One region of the Streptomyces sp. CRN 30 genome, then DNA from elsewhere that is predicted to be linked to it. Evidence: riboswitches for the same ligand, from Rfam matches in the RefSeq annotation. Region 1 holds a riboswitch; each other region holds the start of a gene.
What was found. A riboswitch is a leader RNA that binds a small molecule or an ion and turns the genes downstream of it on or off. The one in region 1 is predicted to bind cobalamin.
Positions count from the first base shown of each region.

Region 2: another riboswitch for cobalamin. It lies ahead of UW392_RS45485 (cobalamin biosynthesis protein); the one in region 1 lies ahead of UW392_RS62930 (hypothetical protein).
Region 3: another riboswitch for cobalamin. It lies ahead of UW392_RS38255 (cobalamin biosynthesis protein); the one in region 1 lies ahead of UW392_RS62930 (hypothetical protein).
Region 4: another riboswitch for cobalamin. It lies ahead of UW392_RS16550 (energy-coupling factor ABC transporter permease); the one in region 1 lies ahead of UW392_RS62930 (hypothetical protein).

Region 1 is NZ_JAVRHI010000541.1:35,989-40,070, reverse strand. Features, by position in the region: gene UW392_RS62940 (MFS transporter) at 1-400, shown strand, start outside; gene UW392_RS62935 (sulfite exporter TauE/SafE family protein) at 446-1,228, shown strand; cobalamin riboswitch at 1,888-2,037, shown strand; gene UW392_RS62930 (hypothetical protein) at 2,260-3,204, shown strand; gene UW392_RS62925 (cysteine synthase family protein) at 3,201-4,082, shown strand, end outside.
Region 2 is NZ_JAVRHI010000413.1:4,232-8,313, reverse strand. Features, by position in the region: gene UW392_RS45490 (cobyric acid synthase) at 1-876, opposite strand, end outside; gene UW392_RS45485 (cobalamin biosynthesis protein) at 873-1,949, opposite strand; cobalamin riboswitch at 2,048-2,191, opposite strand; gene UW392_RS45480 (DUF397 domain-containing protein) at 2,414-2,626, shown strand; gene UW392_RS45475 (hypothetical protein) at 2,889-3,398, opposite strand; gene UW392_RS45470 (helix-turn-helix transcriptional regulator) at 3,440-4,082, opposite strand, start outside.
Region 3 is NZ_JAVRHI010000361.1:28,710-32,791, reverse strand. Features, by position in the region: gene UW392_RS38265 (inorganic phosphate transporter) at 209-1,510, shown strand; gene UW392_RS38260 (hypothetical protein) at 1,544-1,765, shown strand; cobalamin riboswitch at 1,900-2,040, shown strand; gene UW392_RS38255 (cobalamin biosynthesis protein) at 2,143-3,129, shown strand; gene UW392_RS38250 (cobyric acid synthase) at 3,126-4,082, shown strand, end outside.
Region 4 is NZ_JAVRHI010000169.1:15,741-19,822, reverse strand. Features, by position in the region: gene UW392_RS16565 (energy-coupling factor ABC transporter ATP-binding protein) at 1-47, opposite strand, end outside; gene cbiQ (cobalt ECF transporter T component CbiQ) at 49-804, opposite strand; gene UW392_RS16555 (energy-coupling factor ABC transporter substrate-binding protein) at 805-1,170, opposite strand; gene UW392_RS16550 (energy-coupling factor ABC transporter permease) at 1,167-1,874, opposite strand; cobalamin riboswitch at 1,904-2,093, opposite strand; gene UW392_RS16545 (potassium channel family protein) at 2,153-2,707, opposite strand; gene UW392_RS16540 (cell division protein SepF) at 2,889-3,278, shown strand; gene UW392_RS16535 (nucleotide pyrophosphohydrolase) at 3,357-3,713, shown strand; gene UW392_RS16530 (DUF6099 family protein) at 3,872-4,082, shown strand, end outside.

The DNA.
Region 1 (4,082 bases):
TCTCGCCCCGCTCAGCCTGGTGTTCCCGACGCACCCCGCCGCCGTACTGGCCGCCTACGCGGTCGCCGGCATCGGGATCGAACTGTTCAACGTGCCGTGGTTCACCGCCACCCAGCGCGAGGTCGAACCCGACAAGCTGGCCCGGGTCTCCTCCCTGGACTTCCTGCTCTCCTACGGCCTCGCCCCGCTCGGCCTCGCCCTCATCGCCCCCGCCATCGCCACCTTCGGTGCCCGGGAGATCCTCCTGGTGTGCGCGCTCACGTGTTTTGTCGCACCGGCCGCCGCCGCCTTGGTACCCAGCGCCCGCCACTTCTCCCGCAGCCCGCGCCCGCGCCCGCGCCCGCGCCCACGCCCACGGAAGGCTTCCGGCAGCGAGCAGCCACCGCAGGATGTCCCCTGACGATCGATCGCCGGAGCGTGCGACGGATACCACAGAGGGACAACAGTGGACTGGCCAACGGGAATTGCCGGCTTCGCCGCAGGCGTGCTCATCGCACTCGTCACCGCGCCGGTGGGAGTCTCCGGCGCCGTGTTCCTACTGCCGGTCCAGCTGAGCGTGCTCGGTGTGCCCAGCCCCGCCGTCACCCCGACCAATCTCCTCTACAACGTCGTCGCCGGTCCCGGCGCCCTGCTGCGCTACCGCCGTGACGGCAGCCTCTACGGCCCGCTGACCCGCCGCCTGATCGCCGGCACCCTGCCCGGAGTCGTACTGGGCACGGTCATCCGTGTCTTCGCCCTGCCCGGGCCGACCGTCTTCCGGCTCCTGGTCGCCGCCCTGCTGCTCCCCCTCGGCACCTGGCTCATGGTCCGCACCCTGCGCCCCAATGCCACACCCCGACCGGCCGAGCCGTCAGCGCGCTCCGTCACCGTCCTGGCGGTGGCGGTCGGCACGGTCGGCGGCATCTACGGCATCGGCGGCGGCTCCCTCCTCGGCCCCCTCCTGGTCGGCCGTGGCCTTCCCGTCGCCCAGGTCGCCCCGGCCGCCCTCGCCTCCACCTTCCTGACCTCACTGGTCGGTGCCGGTACCTACGCACTGCTGTCCCTCACCGACGGGGAGAACATCGCCCCCGAGTGGCTCCTCGGACTGGCCTGCGGACTGGGCGGGCTGATCGGCGGCTACCTGGGTGCTCACCTCCAGCACCGCCTGCCCGAACGGTTCCTCCGTCTGCTGCTGGGCGCCCTCGCCGCCTCGGTCGGTGCGCTGTACGCGGCCCAGGCGCTTCGCTGAGCGCTGAGGACGGACACCGCGGGCACGGAAGGCCGGACTTCAGGTCTCCGCCGCCGTCACCGCCCGACCGAGCGCAGGTAGCGGCCCAGGTTCTCGGCGCCCGTGACATTGCGCGGGCCGCTGACGGCGTCGCCGTAGGACATGACGAAGAAGCGTTCGTCCGGCACGGCCGGTACCGACTCGAGGCCGGCCAGCGACTTGAGACCGACAGGCGTCCAGGCCGACGCGCGAGGCGCCGGACGGCACGGCGACGACGGCAGACGGCAGACGGCACGACAGCAGACGGCACGACGGCGGTCGGCACGGCGGTTCTGGGGCCCGCAGAGACTCGATCAAGCCACAGCGGACGGGTCATCAGGCTGAAAACCCGTTGTCCTGACAGCCGACGACGCAGGAATCGGGTGCCCGGATCGCGGGGTGACCCGGCTCGTGCTTCTCCACGGCTCGGGTACACGATCGCGCGCGCGGAACGCAGCGCCTCGCACCACGTCGGCATCCCACGGCACGTCCAGCCTTGCGCCCACATCGGGCACTTCAACCGTCTACCACATCAGGACAACCCGCGAACAACCTCTGTCGCAACGTCACAGGTGCCCCTAGCCTGAGTAACGCAGTCGGTTCGCGTCCGGCGCCCCATCAGGCGTGCGACGGCGCGACGCAGAGGGAACCCGGTGTGAATCCGGGACTGTCCCGCAGCGGTGTGTGGGAACGAACGCCGTCGAAGCGCTGAGCCCTTCGGGGCCGGAGAAGCGACGGCAGTGGGCGCCCGCCGGGCTCGTCGGCGGACGTGCCCACGAGTCCGAAGACCTGCCACTGCACCCGCGCGGCAGGCGCGGGCTGCGCAGCGCACGGTGACCTCGCGGACCAGGTTGACGGCACGGACGACGGCACGGCATACGCGCGACCACGTCTCCTTCCCGGTCGGCGTGCAGGGCTGGGAACCGACAGGAGGACGGATCCGTGATCACGCGAGTCCTCGCCGTCCGCGCCAGAACGCGGTCGGCCCGCGACCAGGGCGAGCGGAACGGGTTGTGCTGACACCGCCGGCCGGGAAGCTCCGCGCGGCACCACCGGACCGGCCGGGCCGCACCGTGTCCGGCGTCTGCCACGGCACCCTGGGCGAGCTGTACCAAGGCCCTCTGCGAGCGGGCCCCGCCCCGGACATCGCAGTGGTGTCCTTCCCCGTCGACCGGCATTCGTGGGTGTACTTCACCCACAGCGCCCACGACACCCGGAGCACCCGAGGCACCCGGGAATCGCACGCGCCGGGCCCGCCGCCTCTCGGAGAGAAGTCGGCGACAGCGGCCCGGCTGTTCCTGCAGCACTTCGGGCTCACCCTGCCGCCCGGTCGCTGGACCACCCACTCCGATCTGCAGGTGGGGGTGGGCATGGCCAGTTCGACCGCCGACATCGTGGCGACGCTGCGCTGCCTGTTCGGGCTCTTCCACCTGCCGTACGACACGGATGTGGTCCTGGGCATCCTGGCGGCGATCGAGCGGGCCGACAGCGTGTTCCTGGACGAGTTCGCGCTCCACCTCAGCGGTCGGCACCGGGTGGTGAGGCGGCTGGGGACGGACATCGGCTTCCACACCGCCTTCGTCACCGAGCCCGGCACGGTCGACACCGCTGCCGTCACCGACCTGCTGCTGGCGCACTACCGGCGGCACGGCGAGGAGTACGAACGGTGCCTGGCCGACCTGCTGAAGGGCTTCGCCTCCGGCGACCCGGCCGTCGTCGCCCGGGCGGCCACCACCAGCGCCGCCCTGTCGCAGCGGGTGCTGCCCAAGTCGACGTTCGACAGTGTGCTGGCGCACCGCGAGCGGTTCGGGGCCGACGGCGTCTTCGTCGCCCACACCGGCTCCCTGATCGGCTACCTCTTCCGCCGCCGTCCCGGCGCCGGCGTCAAGTCCGGCCTGTCCGCGTTCTTCCACTCGCTCGGCCACCAGTGCTCATTCGCCCAAGGAGGCTACGGGTGATCCACCCCCACATCGCCGACGCCCTGAAGGTCCCCGACCTGGTCCGGCTCACCGACGGCCTGGTCCTGATGCGGTTCGAGTCGATGAAAATCTACTCGGCGCTCACCGCCGTCCGTCATCTGCTCGACCGGGGCACGGTCCGCCCGGGTCAGACCCTGATCGACAGCTCCAGCGGCATCTACGCCTACGCCCTCGCCCTGGCCTGCCACCGGTACGGCATGCGGTGCCACATCGTGGCGTCCACCACGGTCGACACCACCACCCGCGCCCAGTTGGAGATCCTCGGCGCCACCGTCGAACAGGTCACGCCGTCGCGGAACCTCAAGCTCGACCAGGAGTTACGGGTACGGCGGGTGAAGGAGATCCTCGCCGAACGCCCCGACTGCCGCTGGATGCGGCAGTACCACGACGACGTCCACTACCTCGGCTACCACGAGGTCGCCGACCGCATCACCGCCGCGTTCCCCGGCCGCCCGCTGACCGTGGTCGGCGGCGTGGGCTCCGGAGCCTCGACCGGGGGCCTCGTGGAACGCCTGAGAGCCACCGACCCCTCGGTGCGGCTGGTGGGGGTGCAGCCGTTCGGCAGCGTCACCTTCGGCAGCCAGGACCACCACGACCCGGAGGCGATCATCGCCGGCATCGGCTCGTCGATCGTCTTCGACAACGTCCGCCACCACCTCTACGACGCCGTTCACTGGCTGGACTTCACCCATGCCATGTCCGGCACAGTCGCCCTGCTGCGCGACCATGCCGTCTTCGCCGGACTGTCCACCGGCGCCGGGTACCTGACCGCGACGTACGAGGCACGCCGCCACCCCGACCGGCTGCACCTGGTGATCGGCGCCGACACCGGGCACCGCTACGTGGACCGCGTCTTC
Region 2 (4,082 bases), on a different contig from region 1:
CACGAACCGCACGACGACACCCGGCTCGGCGGCCAGCGCGTCCACGTCCGTGAAGTTGGACATCAGCGGCACCGCGCAGACCGCGATCCGCAGCACGTCCTCGCCGACCGGCGGCGCGGTGTTCGACTCGCGGACCGTTCCGCGCAAGGAGACACGGAGCCCGTCCTCCTCGTCGATGCCGAGGCCGTGCCGGAAGGGAAGTACGCCGTAGGTGTGCCGCCCGGTGAGCCCGCGCAGCATCTCCAGCCCCGGTTCCAGCAGCGAGACGTCACCACGGAACTTGTTGACGACGAACCCCGCGACCAGCGCCTGGTCCTCGGGCGAGAGCAGCGCGACGGTCCCGAAGAACGAGGCGAAGACGCCGCCCCGGTCGATGTCGCCGACGACGACCACGGGCAGCCCGGCGCCCCGGGCGATCCCCATGTTCACGATGTCGGTCCGGCGCAGGTTGATCTCCGCCGGGCTGCCCGCCCCCTCACAGATCACCGCGTCATACGTGCCCCGCAGTTCGGCGAGGCACTCGAGGACGGTGCCGAGCAGTCGCTGCTGCCGTCCGCCGTGGTACCCCCGGGCGCTCATCTCGCCGACCGGCTTCCCCAGCAGCACCACCTGGCTGCTGCGCTCGCCGCCCGGCTTCAGCAGCACCGGGTTCATCAGCGCGGTCGGCTCCACGCGGCACGCCTGCGCCTGCATGGCCTGCGCCCGCCCGATCTCCGCGCCCTCGCGCGTCACGAACGAGTTCAGCGACATGTTCTGCGCCTTGAACGGCGCCACCTTCACGCCCTGCCGCACCAGCCACCGGCAGATCCCCGCCGTCACGACGCTCTTGCCCGCGTCGGAGGTGGTACCGGCGACGAGCAGACCCCCACCGCTCATGACGTGCGTCCTCTCCACGTACGGGGTGCACGGGGCGTACGGGATGCGCGGGACGTACGGGGTGCAAAGGATGTACGCGCTGTGCGGGATGTACGCGCTGCGCGGGATATACGCGCTGCGCGGGATGTACGTGCTGTGCGGGCGTCCGCGAGGAGCCGCGCGCCCGCGCACACGCCCAGCGCCAGCCAGGTCACGCGCCGGGAGAGCCGTACCGCCCGGTCGATGTCGGCCGTGTCGACGGCCCGGCCCGCCGCGCCGTTGAGCACCGGCCGGTGCTCCACCCGGCCGCCGTACGAGAGCGTCCCGCCGAGCCGTACGCCGAGCGCGCCCGCGAAGGACGCCTCGACGGGACCGGCGTTGGGGCTCGGGTGCCGCCCGGCGTCGGCGCGCCAGGCCCGTACCGCGCCCCGGGCGTCGCCGCTGGCCACGACGGCCGCCGCGGCGGTCAGCCGGGCGCCGGGCCAGCCGGCCACGTCGTCGAGGCGCGCCGAGGCCCAGCCGAACCGGCGGTGGCGCGGGGACCTGTGTCCGACCATGGCGTCGAGGGTGTTGACCGCCCGGAAGCCGAGCAGGCCCGGCACGCCGGCCACGGCACCCCACACCAGGGCGCCCACCACCGCGTCGGAGGTGTTCTCGGCGACGGACTCCACGACCGCGCGGGCGATGCCGTCGGCGTCCAGGGACTGCGGGTCGCGGCCGCACAGGTGCGGCAGCCGTTCGCGGGCCGCCTCGACGTCACCGGCCTCCAGGGCCCGGCCGATCGCGCGGGCCTCCCGGGCCAGCGAGGTGCCGCCGACGACGGCCCACGTCGCGGCCGCGGTCAGCGCGGCGGAGGCGGCGGGGGAGGACCGTACGGAACGGGCGGCGAGCAACCCGACACCCGCGGCGCCACCGGCGCACACGGCCGTGTGCAGCGCGCCCCGTCCCCGGTGGTCACGCCACAGCACCTGTTCCACGGCACCGGCGGCCCGGCCGAACACGGCGACCGGGTGCCCGCGGCGCGGATCGCCGAGGAGCAGGTCGCCGAGGAGGCCGGCGGCGGCACCGTACGCGAAGACGCGTCCGGCACGCACGGGGTCAGCCGGTCACACGGGAGAGGGGAGTGGCGGGCCTGCGTCCTGAACGGCAGCCGAGCATCGCGTTGTGTCCTCACTCAGGGTGTCCACGCCCTGGTTCGACGAGACCGGCGGTGAGAGTTCCTGACTCCCGGGGAGCACCCCCGGTCACAGTGGCGGGACCGCGCCGGATTCTCACCGGGCTTCCTCTCCAGCCGCCGTACATGGCCCCGGAAGTCCACCACGGTCCGAGAACAACCGTCAACTTGCCGTTGACCTGCGAGGCTGCAGTGTGCTGTGGTCCACAGTGCTGAGCACGCGTCAGGTCGTCAGATCGACGCTTTATGTGCTCTTCCCCGGGCGGGAAGCTGGGAAGACTCCAGGGGAACGGCAGCGCGTGTACATGGCGATGGTGTTTCGGTCGAGCGGCGGGTGACAGCGTGGTGACCGGGTGACGGCCGACGGTGCTGGAGGAGGTGGGTGTGGTCGACAGCGGACTGCCGGGACGCACGTGGTTCAGCAGCAGCTATTCACAGGACGGGCAGGATTGCGTCGAGGTGGCCATCGGCCGGGTGGACGACGGCGTACGGGTGCGTGATACGAAGCGCCGCCGGGCCGCTGTGCTCGCCTTTCGACACTCGACGTGGTGTGGTTTCCTGGCGGGGCTTGTGGACCCGGAATCGCGCGGCGCCTGACCGCCGCGCGGGGGGACGGGAGGTACACGCATGGCAGACCGAGCGGAAGGAACCGCTTCCGCACGTCCGGGATGGCCGGGCGCGCGGAGAGACCGGTTGACCGGGGCGCGGCCGCTGGCGCTGTACTGCTCGGTGGCGGGCATCCTTGCCGTCGGGCTGGGAGCGCTGGCGGCCTTTCTGGTGCCGGGCGACATGGCCCGCGGCTTGGTATGGCTGTCGGTGACGGCCGTCGTGGCCGTGGGCGCGGGACTCTGGTGGGGGCTCACACCCGCCTCGGATCGTCGCCGTGCTCTGAACCGCGCTCTGGCGGCCCTGGAGCCCCGGCGGCGCCCCCGCTGACCGGCTGGGCGGGCTCCGACGTGGTCCGGCCGCGCAGCGCTCTGCCGAGCGCGGCACCCAGTGCGGTGAGGACCGACGCGACGAACGCGCCGATGACGGCGGTGGCGAGCGGAGCCGCAGCGCCGTGCGGAACGCTGGGCGCGGCGCGGGTGGCCAGCGCGATGCTGAACAGCAGGACGCTGCCGCACGCCGTGCCCAGCAGCAGCCGGGCGGAGACCAGCCGGATCTCCCCGGCCACGCGGGCGTTCTCCACCTCGATCAGCGCCTCGGCCCACTCGGGCCGCTGCATGGCGTACGCCTTCAGCGCGTGGTCGTCGAGTGGGGGAGCCCCCTGTTCCGCGGCACCGGACGTCCCGAGGGGATCGGCGGCGGGACCGGTGCCGGCCGGCGCGCGCCACCGCTGCCACCACGCTCGTATTCCGAAGACCGTCATGGGGCCTCCCCCGTCTCGTGCCGGGCCGTCCCAGCCCGGATTCAGCTGGTGGCCAGGCTCTCCCTGACCTCGTCGAGTACTTCGATCACCCGAGCGCCCTCGTACGCCTCGGCGCTGATCTCCTCGAAGTTCTCCTGGTGGCGGGCGACCAGCCCGAAGTCGTCACGGCTGCTCAGACCACCGCCCGGACCCTCCAGGAAGAGCAGATCGTCGTCGTTCTTGAATTCGAGCAGGATGAGGGAGATCGAGACGCTGAAGTGCGCGCCGACGGAGAAAGGCAGCACGCGGATGGTCGTCCTGGGGTGCTCCGTCAGCGTCTTGAGGTGGTCCAGTTGCCGCCGCAGTACCGCCGGACCTCCGATCTGACGCCGCAGCGACGCCTCGTCCAGGACGATGTCGATCTCAGGACCGTCGTCGGTCTCGAAGAACCGCTCCTGCCGGGTGATACGCAGCTCCACCTGCGGGCGCACCCGCGCTTCCCCGGTCTGGGCGGAGAGCAGCGCGGTGGCGTAGTCCTCGGTCTGCACCAAGCCGGGCAGCACGACGGGGTTGTACATGCGGATCGTGTCCGCCGATCCCTCGTAGCCCAGGTAGAGGGCGTACGCCGGTGACACCACCTCGCTGTACTGCGCCCACCATGACGCTCCCTTCGAACCGCGGGCGGCCTCCTCCAGCTCCGTGACC
Region 3 (4,082 bases), on a different contig from region 1:
ATCGATGCGGAGGGTGAGATTCCACCTCCGTTCGAGGCCTCCCGGCCCCTCATCACCGCTTCCGGCCCGGCTCCGGCCGCCCGACCGACACAAACGGAACCATCACACCCCGATTCGCTACACCACCCGGTCCGACCCAGTTCATCTTCCGTTCACTCAGATTGCTTACGTTCCACGAGCCACTGACGTCCCATAGAAGACCGGGTAAATGGAAAGCTTCTCGCTGATCCTCGCGATCGTGGTGATCACCGCGCTCGCGTTCGATTTCACGAACGGTTTCCACGACACCGCCAACGCGATGGCCACCACCATCTCCACCGGCGCGATGAAGCCCAAGGTCGCGGTGGCCATGTCCGCCGTCCTCAACCTTGTCGGCGCGTTCCTGTCCATAGAGGTCGCCAACACGATCTCCAAGGGCCTTGTCGACGAGAGCGGCATACAACCGGAGGTGATCTTCGCGGCGCTCGTGGGCGCCATCCTCTGGAACCTGCTCACCTGGCTCGTCGGCCTCCCCTCCAGCTCCTCGCACGCCCTGATGGGCGGCCTGATCGGCGCCACCATCGCCTCGGCCGGCATGGGCGCGGTCCACGGTGACGTCCTCGTCACCAAGGTGCTGATCCCCGCCGTCGCGGCCCCGATCGTCGCGGGTGTCGCCGCCATGATCGGTACGCGGCTCACCTACAAGCTGGGGAAGCACGCGAGCGAGAAGGCCACCTCCAAGGGCTACCGCGCGGGGCAGATCACCTCGGCGGGCCTGGTCTCGCTGGCCCACGGCACGAACGACGCCCAGAAGACGATGGGCATCATCACCCTGGCCCTGGTCGCCGGCGGCGCGCTCGCCCCGGACTCCGACCCGCCGGTGTGGGTCATCCTCTCCGCCGGTGTCGCCATCGCGCTCGGCACCTACCTGGGCGGCTGGCGCATCATCCGCACCATGGGCAAGGGCCTGACCGACCTCCAGCCGCAGCAGGGCTTCGCCGCCCAGACCAGTGCGGCGACCGTCATCCTGGCCTCCTCCCACCTGGGCTTCTCCCTCTCCACCACGCACTCGGTCTCCGGTGCCGTGATGGGCGCGGGCCTCGGCCGCAAGGGCGGCGTGGTCCGCTGGTCCACCGCCACCCGGATGTTCGTGGCCTGGGGCCTCACCCTGCCGGCCGCGGCCCTGGTCGCCGCGCTCGCCGAGTGGGTCACCGCCTTCGGCACCTGGGGCACCACCGTCGTCGCGGTCTTCCTGGTCGCCTCCAGCGCCGCCATCTGGGTCGTCTCCCGCCGCGGCGAGGTCGTCGACCACACCAACGTCAACGGCACGGACGAGCCCGCCGGGACCGCTGAGTCCGCTGGTTCCGCCAGGACTGCCGAGACCGCCGAGGGTGCCGCCGCCCCGTCGCCGGCCGCGGCCGGTCCGGTCACCCACGACCTGGCGGTCACCATCCCGGCCCAGTCCGACCCCGCGGCCACCCCGGCCGCCCCGGCCGCCGCCGGCGCTTCGTCCTCGTCGGCCACGGTCTGAGCACCGGACCCGAGTCCAAGGAAGTAACCCACCATGCACATCGACTGGGCAGCCCTCGGCTCCGTCTTCGGAGTCAGCCTCGTGGTCACCGTGGCCCTCGTCGGCCTCTTCGGCCTCGGCATCATCGGCCTCTCCAAGCGGGAGACGGCGACTGCGTCCGGGAACTCCGCCGCCGTCGCGACCACCGCCGCGTACGCGTGCTTCGCGGCCTGTGCGGCGGCGGTGGCGTACGGGATCTATCTGATCGTCGCCTGACGGCGCACACCCTGTGAGGGCGCCCCGGGTGCCGGCTAGGGCCGGCACCCGGGGCGCCCTCGTGCCGTGTCCGCTGTGGCGGGAGATGTGTGCCTTCGCACACTGCCCCGTCGCAGGTCAACAGCAAGTTGACTGGAATTCGAGGCCCGTGGTGGACTGCCGGAGCCAAGTACGACGGCAGGAGAGGAAGCCGGTGAGAATCCGGCGCGGTCCCGCCACTGTCACCGGGGTGCGCCCCCGGGAGCCAGGAACTCTCACCGTCGTTTTCGTCGAACCAGGGCGTGGACACCCTGAGTGAGGACATACCGCCATGCACGGCTGCCGCCGATCGAGCTCCCCCAGCGACGTTCCGCCCGTCCCCACGGTCGGCTGAGCCGATGCGGGCCGAACGCGTCTTCGCGTACGGCGCCGCCGCCGGCCTCCTCGGTGACCTGCTCCTCGGCGATCCCCGCCGCGGGCATCCGGTCGCCGTGTTCGGGCGGGCCGCGGGTGCCGTGGAACGAGCGCTGTGGCGGGACCACCGGGGACGGGGCGCGCTGCACACCGCCGTGTGCGCCGGCGGCGCCGCGACCCTGGCCGCCGTCGCCACCCGGGCCGTCCGTACCTCTCCCGTCGCCTCCGTCGCGCTGACCGCCGCCGCCACCTGGGCCGTCGTGGGCGGAACCTCGCTCGCGCGGGAGGCCCGGGCCGTCGGGAAGGCGCTGGAGGACGGTGACGTCGAGGCCGCCCGCGCGCGGCTGCCGCACCTGTGCGGGCGCGATCCGCAGGCCCTGGACGCCGACGGGATCGCCCGGGCCGTCGTCGAGTCCGTCGCCGAGAACACCTCCGACGCCGTCGTCGGGGCCCTCGTGTGGGGCGCCGTGGGCGGGGTGCCGGGGCTCGTGGGCTTCCGGGCCGTCAACACGCTCGACGCCATGGTGGGGCACCGGTCGCCCCGGTACCTGCGGTACGGGTGGGCCTCCGCACGCCTCGACGACCTCGCCGGGTGGCCGGGGGCGCGGCTGACCGCCGCGCTCGCCGTGGTCTCCGGCGGCGCTCCGCGCACCGCCGTGCGCGCCTGGCGCGCGGACGCGGGCAAGCACCCGAGCCCCAACGCCGGGCCGGTCGAGGCCTCCTTCGCGGGCGCGCTCGGCGTACGGCTGGGCGGCACCCTCTCGTACGGCGGGCGGGTGGAGCACCGGCCCGTGCTGAACGGGGAGGGGCGCGCCGTGGAGGTGCGGGACATCGAGCGGGCCGTCCGGCTGTCGCGACGGGTGGGCTGGCTCGCGCTCGGCGTGTGCGCGGGCGCCCGGTTCGCCGCCCGCGCGGCCGGGACTCTCACGAAGGGCTCACCGAAGGGCTCACCGAAGGGGCGTACGTCATGAGCGGTGGTGGACTGCTCGTCGCCGGGACCACCTCCGACGCCGGCAAGAGCGTCGTCACGGCCGGTATCTGCCGGTGGCTGGTCCGGCAGGGCGTGAAGGTCGCGCCGTTCAAGGCGCAGAACATGTCCCTCAACTCGTTCGTCACGCGCGAGGGCGCCGAGATCGGGCGGGCGCAGGCCATGCAGGCGCAGGCGTGCCGCGTGGAGCCGACCGCGCTGATGAACCCCGTGCTGCTCAAGCCCGGCGGCGAGCGGAGCAGCCAGGTCGTGCTGCTGGGGAAGCCCGTGGGCGAGATGAGCGCCCGCGGCTATCACGGCGGACGGCAGCAGGCACTCCTCGGCACCGTGCTGGACTGTCTCGCCGAGCTGCGGGGCACGTATGACGCGGTGATCTGTGAGGGGGCCGGTTCGCCCGCGGAGATCAATCTGCGGCGGACCGACATCGTCAACATGGGCATCGCGCGGAACGCGCGCCTGCCCGTCCTCGTCGTCGGCGACATCGACCGCGGCGGCGTCTTCGCCTCCTTCTTCGGGACGGTGGCCCTGCTCTCGCGCGAGGACCAGGACCTGGTCGCCGGGTTCCTCGTCAACAAGTTCCGGGGCGACGTCTCGCTGCTGGAACCGGGGCTGGACATGCTGCACGGGCTCACCGGGAGGCACACGTACGGCGTCCTGCCCTTCCAGCACGGCCTCGGCATCGACGAGGAGGACGGGATGGCGGTGTCGCTGCGCGGCGCCGTGCGCGAGTCGGCCGTCACCGCCCCCGTGGGCGAGGACGTGCTGCGCGTCGCCGTGTGCGCCGTCCCGCTCATGTCCAACTTCACGGACGTGGACGCGCTGGCCGCCGAACCGGGAGTCGTGGTGCGGTTCGTGGACCGGCCGGAGGAGCTCGCCGACGCGGATCTGGTCGTGGTCCCGGGCACGCGCGGGACCGTCCGCGCCCTGGAGTGGCTG
Region 4 (4,082 bases), on a different contig from region 1:
AAGGACACGCCCCGCAGGGCGACCAGTGGCGGGGCGTCTCCGCTCATGTCAGCGGCCCTTCCCGTACGAATCCAGTACGAAGGTGAGGGCGGCCACCGCGCCGAGCAGCGTCAGGCTCGCCGCCGTGAACCGGCCCGAGACGCGGGCCTCGGGGACCAGGACGCGCAGGGAGCCGTCGTAGCCGCGCCCGGCGAGTCCGCTCTGGAGCCGGGCCGCCCGGCCGAAGGCCCGCGTGAACGCCGTCGCGCCGAGCCCGCCGAGGGAGCGCCAGGCGGCGGCCCGCGTGGTGTGCCCGAGCCGCGCGGCCTGCGCGTCCCTGATCCGCCGTACGGAGTCCAGGAGCAGGAAGCTCATGCGGTACGTCACCAGGGCGACGTCCACGACGGGGGCCGGCACCCCGGCCCGCACCAGACGCGGCAGCAGATCGGACATCGGGGTGGTGAACGCGAACAGCAGCACGCCGAGCGACGCCGCCGACGTACGCAGCAGCAGTCCGGCGGCGTGCGCCGGGCCGCCGGGGGCGGCCGAGACGAAACCGTCCGGGCCCCCGACCCGCACCAGCAGCGGCAGCGCACCCGTCACGCAGAAGCCGAGCGGCACCCGCCAGGCCCGCCACAGCCGCCGCGCGGGCACCCCCGCCGGGCCGAGCAGCACGGTCACGGCGGTGACCAGCACCAGGGCCGCTCCCGGCCAGGCGGGCAGCGAGATCGCGAGCACGGTCAGGCCGAGTCCGAGCACGGCCTTGTCCACGGGGTGGCGGCGGCGCCAGCGACTGCTGTGCGCCGCCGCGTCGATCGGCAGCACTCAGTCGCCCACGTCGCCCACGTTGCCCCCGTTGCCCACGGAGGCGTCCCGCCGGTCGGCCAGGGCCTGTTCCGCGCCCTGCCGCCGGCCTCTGCGGAGCCCGAAGTAGTAGGCGAGGACGCCCGCGCCGAGCGCGGCCTGCGCCGCGAACAGCGCCGACTCGATCTCCCCGGAGGGCGGTTCGTACAGCGGCGAGAACCAGGGCTCGTACTCCGGTTCCAGTTCCGTGATCGCTGTCTCCGCCTCCGCGTCGGCCCCGGTGAACGGCTCCTCCTTGTGGTCGCCGAGACCGAACACCAGCGGGATCACCGCCAGCACGGCCACCGCGAGCAGCAGCAGGAGATTGATCCTCGTGTTCCGCTTCACTTGGCCACCGCCTCCCGCGTCGCGCTCTCCCCGGTCCCCGGCTTCGCCGGAAGCACGCCCAGCCGGGTCAGCTCGCCCTTGCTCGACTGCACCAGCAGCCGCATCACCACCACCGTGAGCAGGCCCTCGCTCACCGCGAGCGGGATCTGCGTGACCGCGAAGATCGAGCCGAACTTGCCGAGCGCGCCCCAGAACCCGCTGCCCGGGTCGGGGAAAGCCAGCGCGAGCTGCACGCTGGTGACGCAGTACGTGGACAGGTCGGCGGCGAACGCGCCGCAGAAGACGGTGACCATCAGCGGCACGTCGTAGCGCCGGAGCAGCCTGTAGACGGCGTACCCGGCCCACGGGCCGACGATCGCCATGGAGAAGACGTTGGCGCCGAGCGTGGTCAGGCCGCCGTGGGCCAGCAGCAGCGCCTGGAACAGCAGCGTGATCGTGCCGAGCACCGCCATGACCGGCGGCCGGAACAGGATCGCGCCCAGCCCGGTACCGGTGGGATGGGAGCAACTGCCGGTGACGGAGGGGAGTTTCAGGGCGGACAGGACGAACGTGAAGGCCCCGGCGGCACCGAGGAGCAGGGTGCTCTCCGGGTGCTCGCGGACCTCACGGGTGAGGGAACGTACTCCGTGGACGACGAACGGCGCCGACGCGACACCCCAGGCGATCGCGTGCGCCGGAGGCAGGAAACCCTCGGCTATGTGCATGACTCAGCAGACCCTCTCCAGCACCTCGTGGATGGACGACGCGCCTTGGCCGGTCTCCTGGCTGACGGGTACCACCGCCCGTGCTCCGCCTTCCCGGGCCGCGAGGACCCAGTGGCTGCCCCCTCGTAGGGGGCCGGAGCCGGACTTCCCGATTCACAGTGGCGAGGGCCGCACCGGCATCACACCGGTTTCCCGTTCACCAAGGCGTGGCGACAGTAGTGCGCGGCCGGGGGTGGTGACAAGCGTGCCCGGGGCGCCGGCGCCGCGGTGGCGGGCCGTCACGGGGCCGGGTCGTCCGGGCGCCTCAGCACGAGGTCGCGGGCCCGCTGGGCCAGAGCCGTGGCGGCGGCCGTCAGGAAGACGAACGTGTACAGGATCTGCACCACGGTCACCACCCGGGACGCCTGCCCCCGGGGCGTGACGTCGCCGTACCCGACGGTGGCGAACGTGACCACGGTGAAGTACAGGGCGTCCACGCGGGTGCGCAGTCCGGAGAACTCGCCCGGCTGCCGGGACAGGATGTAGTAGCAGGCGGCGAAGGTGTGCGCGGTCAGGATGATGAGGAGGGTGATGGCGAGCCCCGGCCGGGTGCCGGGGCGCCCGGTGAGGACGTGCCGCACCTGACGCAGCAGCAGCACGGCGACACCGGCGAGGACGAGGGCGAACAGCAGCCAGGCCAGGCCCGGGTGGCGGGTGCCGAGGCGGTCGAAGGGGAGCCGGAAGTAGGCGGTCACCACCACGGCCGCCGTGGCGGCGGTGCGCCAGAGCCAGGTGCGTGCCGCGGGCCACGGCGCGTGCCGCTTCGGGGCTCCGCTCTTCGGTCCGTCCGCCATGGTTCCCCCTCCGCGGTGGGTCCCGTCCAGTCAACGCCGGACCGGCGCGGGACGCACCCGTTGTGCCTCCTGCCGGACGCCGCCGCTGTCGCGGATCGTGTCGCTGTTGGGCCGAACGGGTGACTTGGCGTAAGAATTGGCTGGTGCAGGCATTGAAGGCGAGTCGGAGCGGGGGGAGCCGGTGAACAGCCACGACGTCACCGATGAACAGTGGGAGGGGCTCGCCCAGGTCGTTCCGTTGCGTGGACGCGACGCCTGGCCGTCCTCGGTGGGACACCGGGCGCTGCCGGAGGCGGAGACCGAGGCCAGGCGTCGGTTCGTGGTGATGCGGGTCAATGTGTTCGCGGACGCCCGCGAGGTCGCCGAGACCCTGATGGCGGGCATCCCCGTGCTGCTCGACCTGACGGGCGCGGACACGGTGGTCGCGAAGCGCGTCCTGGACTTCAGTACGGGCGTCGTCTTCGGGCTGGCGAGCGGGATGCACCGGGTGGACCGGAATGTGTTCCTGCTCACACCGGCCGGGACCGAGGTGACCGGACTGATGGAGGGGGCGAGCGTCCCCGGGATGTGAGAGGCGGGCGGGGCCGGTCGGCTCCGGAGCGTGCGGGCGGCCGGGGGCGGTCGCGGCGGCGGTGGTATTCCTGGAACCGTGACCGATGATCCCCTGGACGTGCGGACGCTCCAGCGCAGACTGGCCGAGTTCGCCGCGGCGCGCGACTGGCAGCCGTACCACACGCCGAAGAACCTCGTCGCCGCGCTCAGCGTCGAGGCGTCCGAACTGGTGGAGATCTTCCAGTGGCTGACGCCCGAGCAGTCGGCCCGCGTGATGGACGACCCCGGCTCGGCGCACCGCGTCCGCGACGAGGTCGCCGATGTACTGGCGTACCTCCTGCAGTTCTGCGAGGTGCTGGGCGTCGACCCGCTGGCCGCGCTCGCCGCGAAGATCGACCGCAACGAGACGCGGTTCCCGGCCGTCCGGGAGTCGACGGAACGCTCAACTCCGTAATTACTCACAGTAGTTGTTTCACCGGTCGCAACCGATTTGTTGTCCAGAGATTTCCGCCTTCCTCTGGCTTTTCGTCCCACACGCCCTCACTCTGGGTAGTGGACAATGGAGTCGGGCGGACGCGTCGCGAACGCGTCGGGACGGACGGGGGCGGCCCCATGGACGCGGTGCGGCTCATCCTGACGAGCAGGCGTGCCCTGACCGCCGGCGGCGACGTGCCGCAGACGCTGGCGGAGGTGTGGCAGGCGCAGGCGCTGGCCCAGGCCATAGGGAGCAGACTGGCGGTCTTCGGGCCGCCGTCCCTGCGCGGCGAGGCGCTGGGACTCACCGAGGTGGCGGGCCGCGGCTGCGGCGTGCTGGACACCCCGG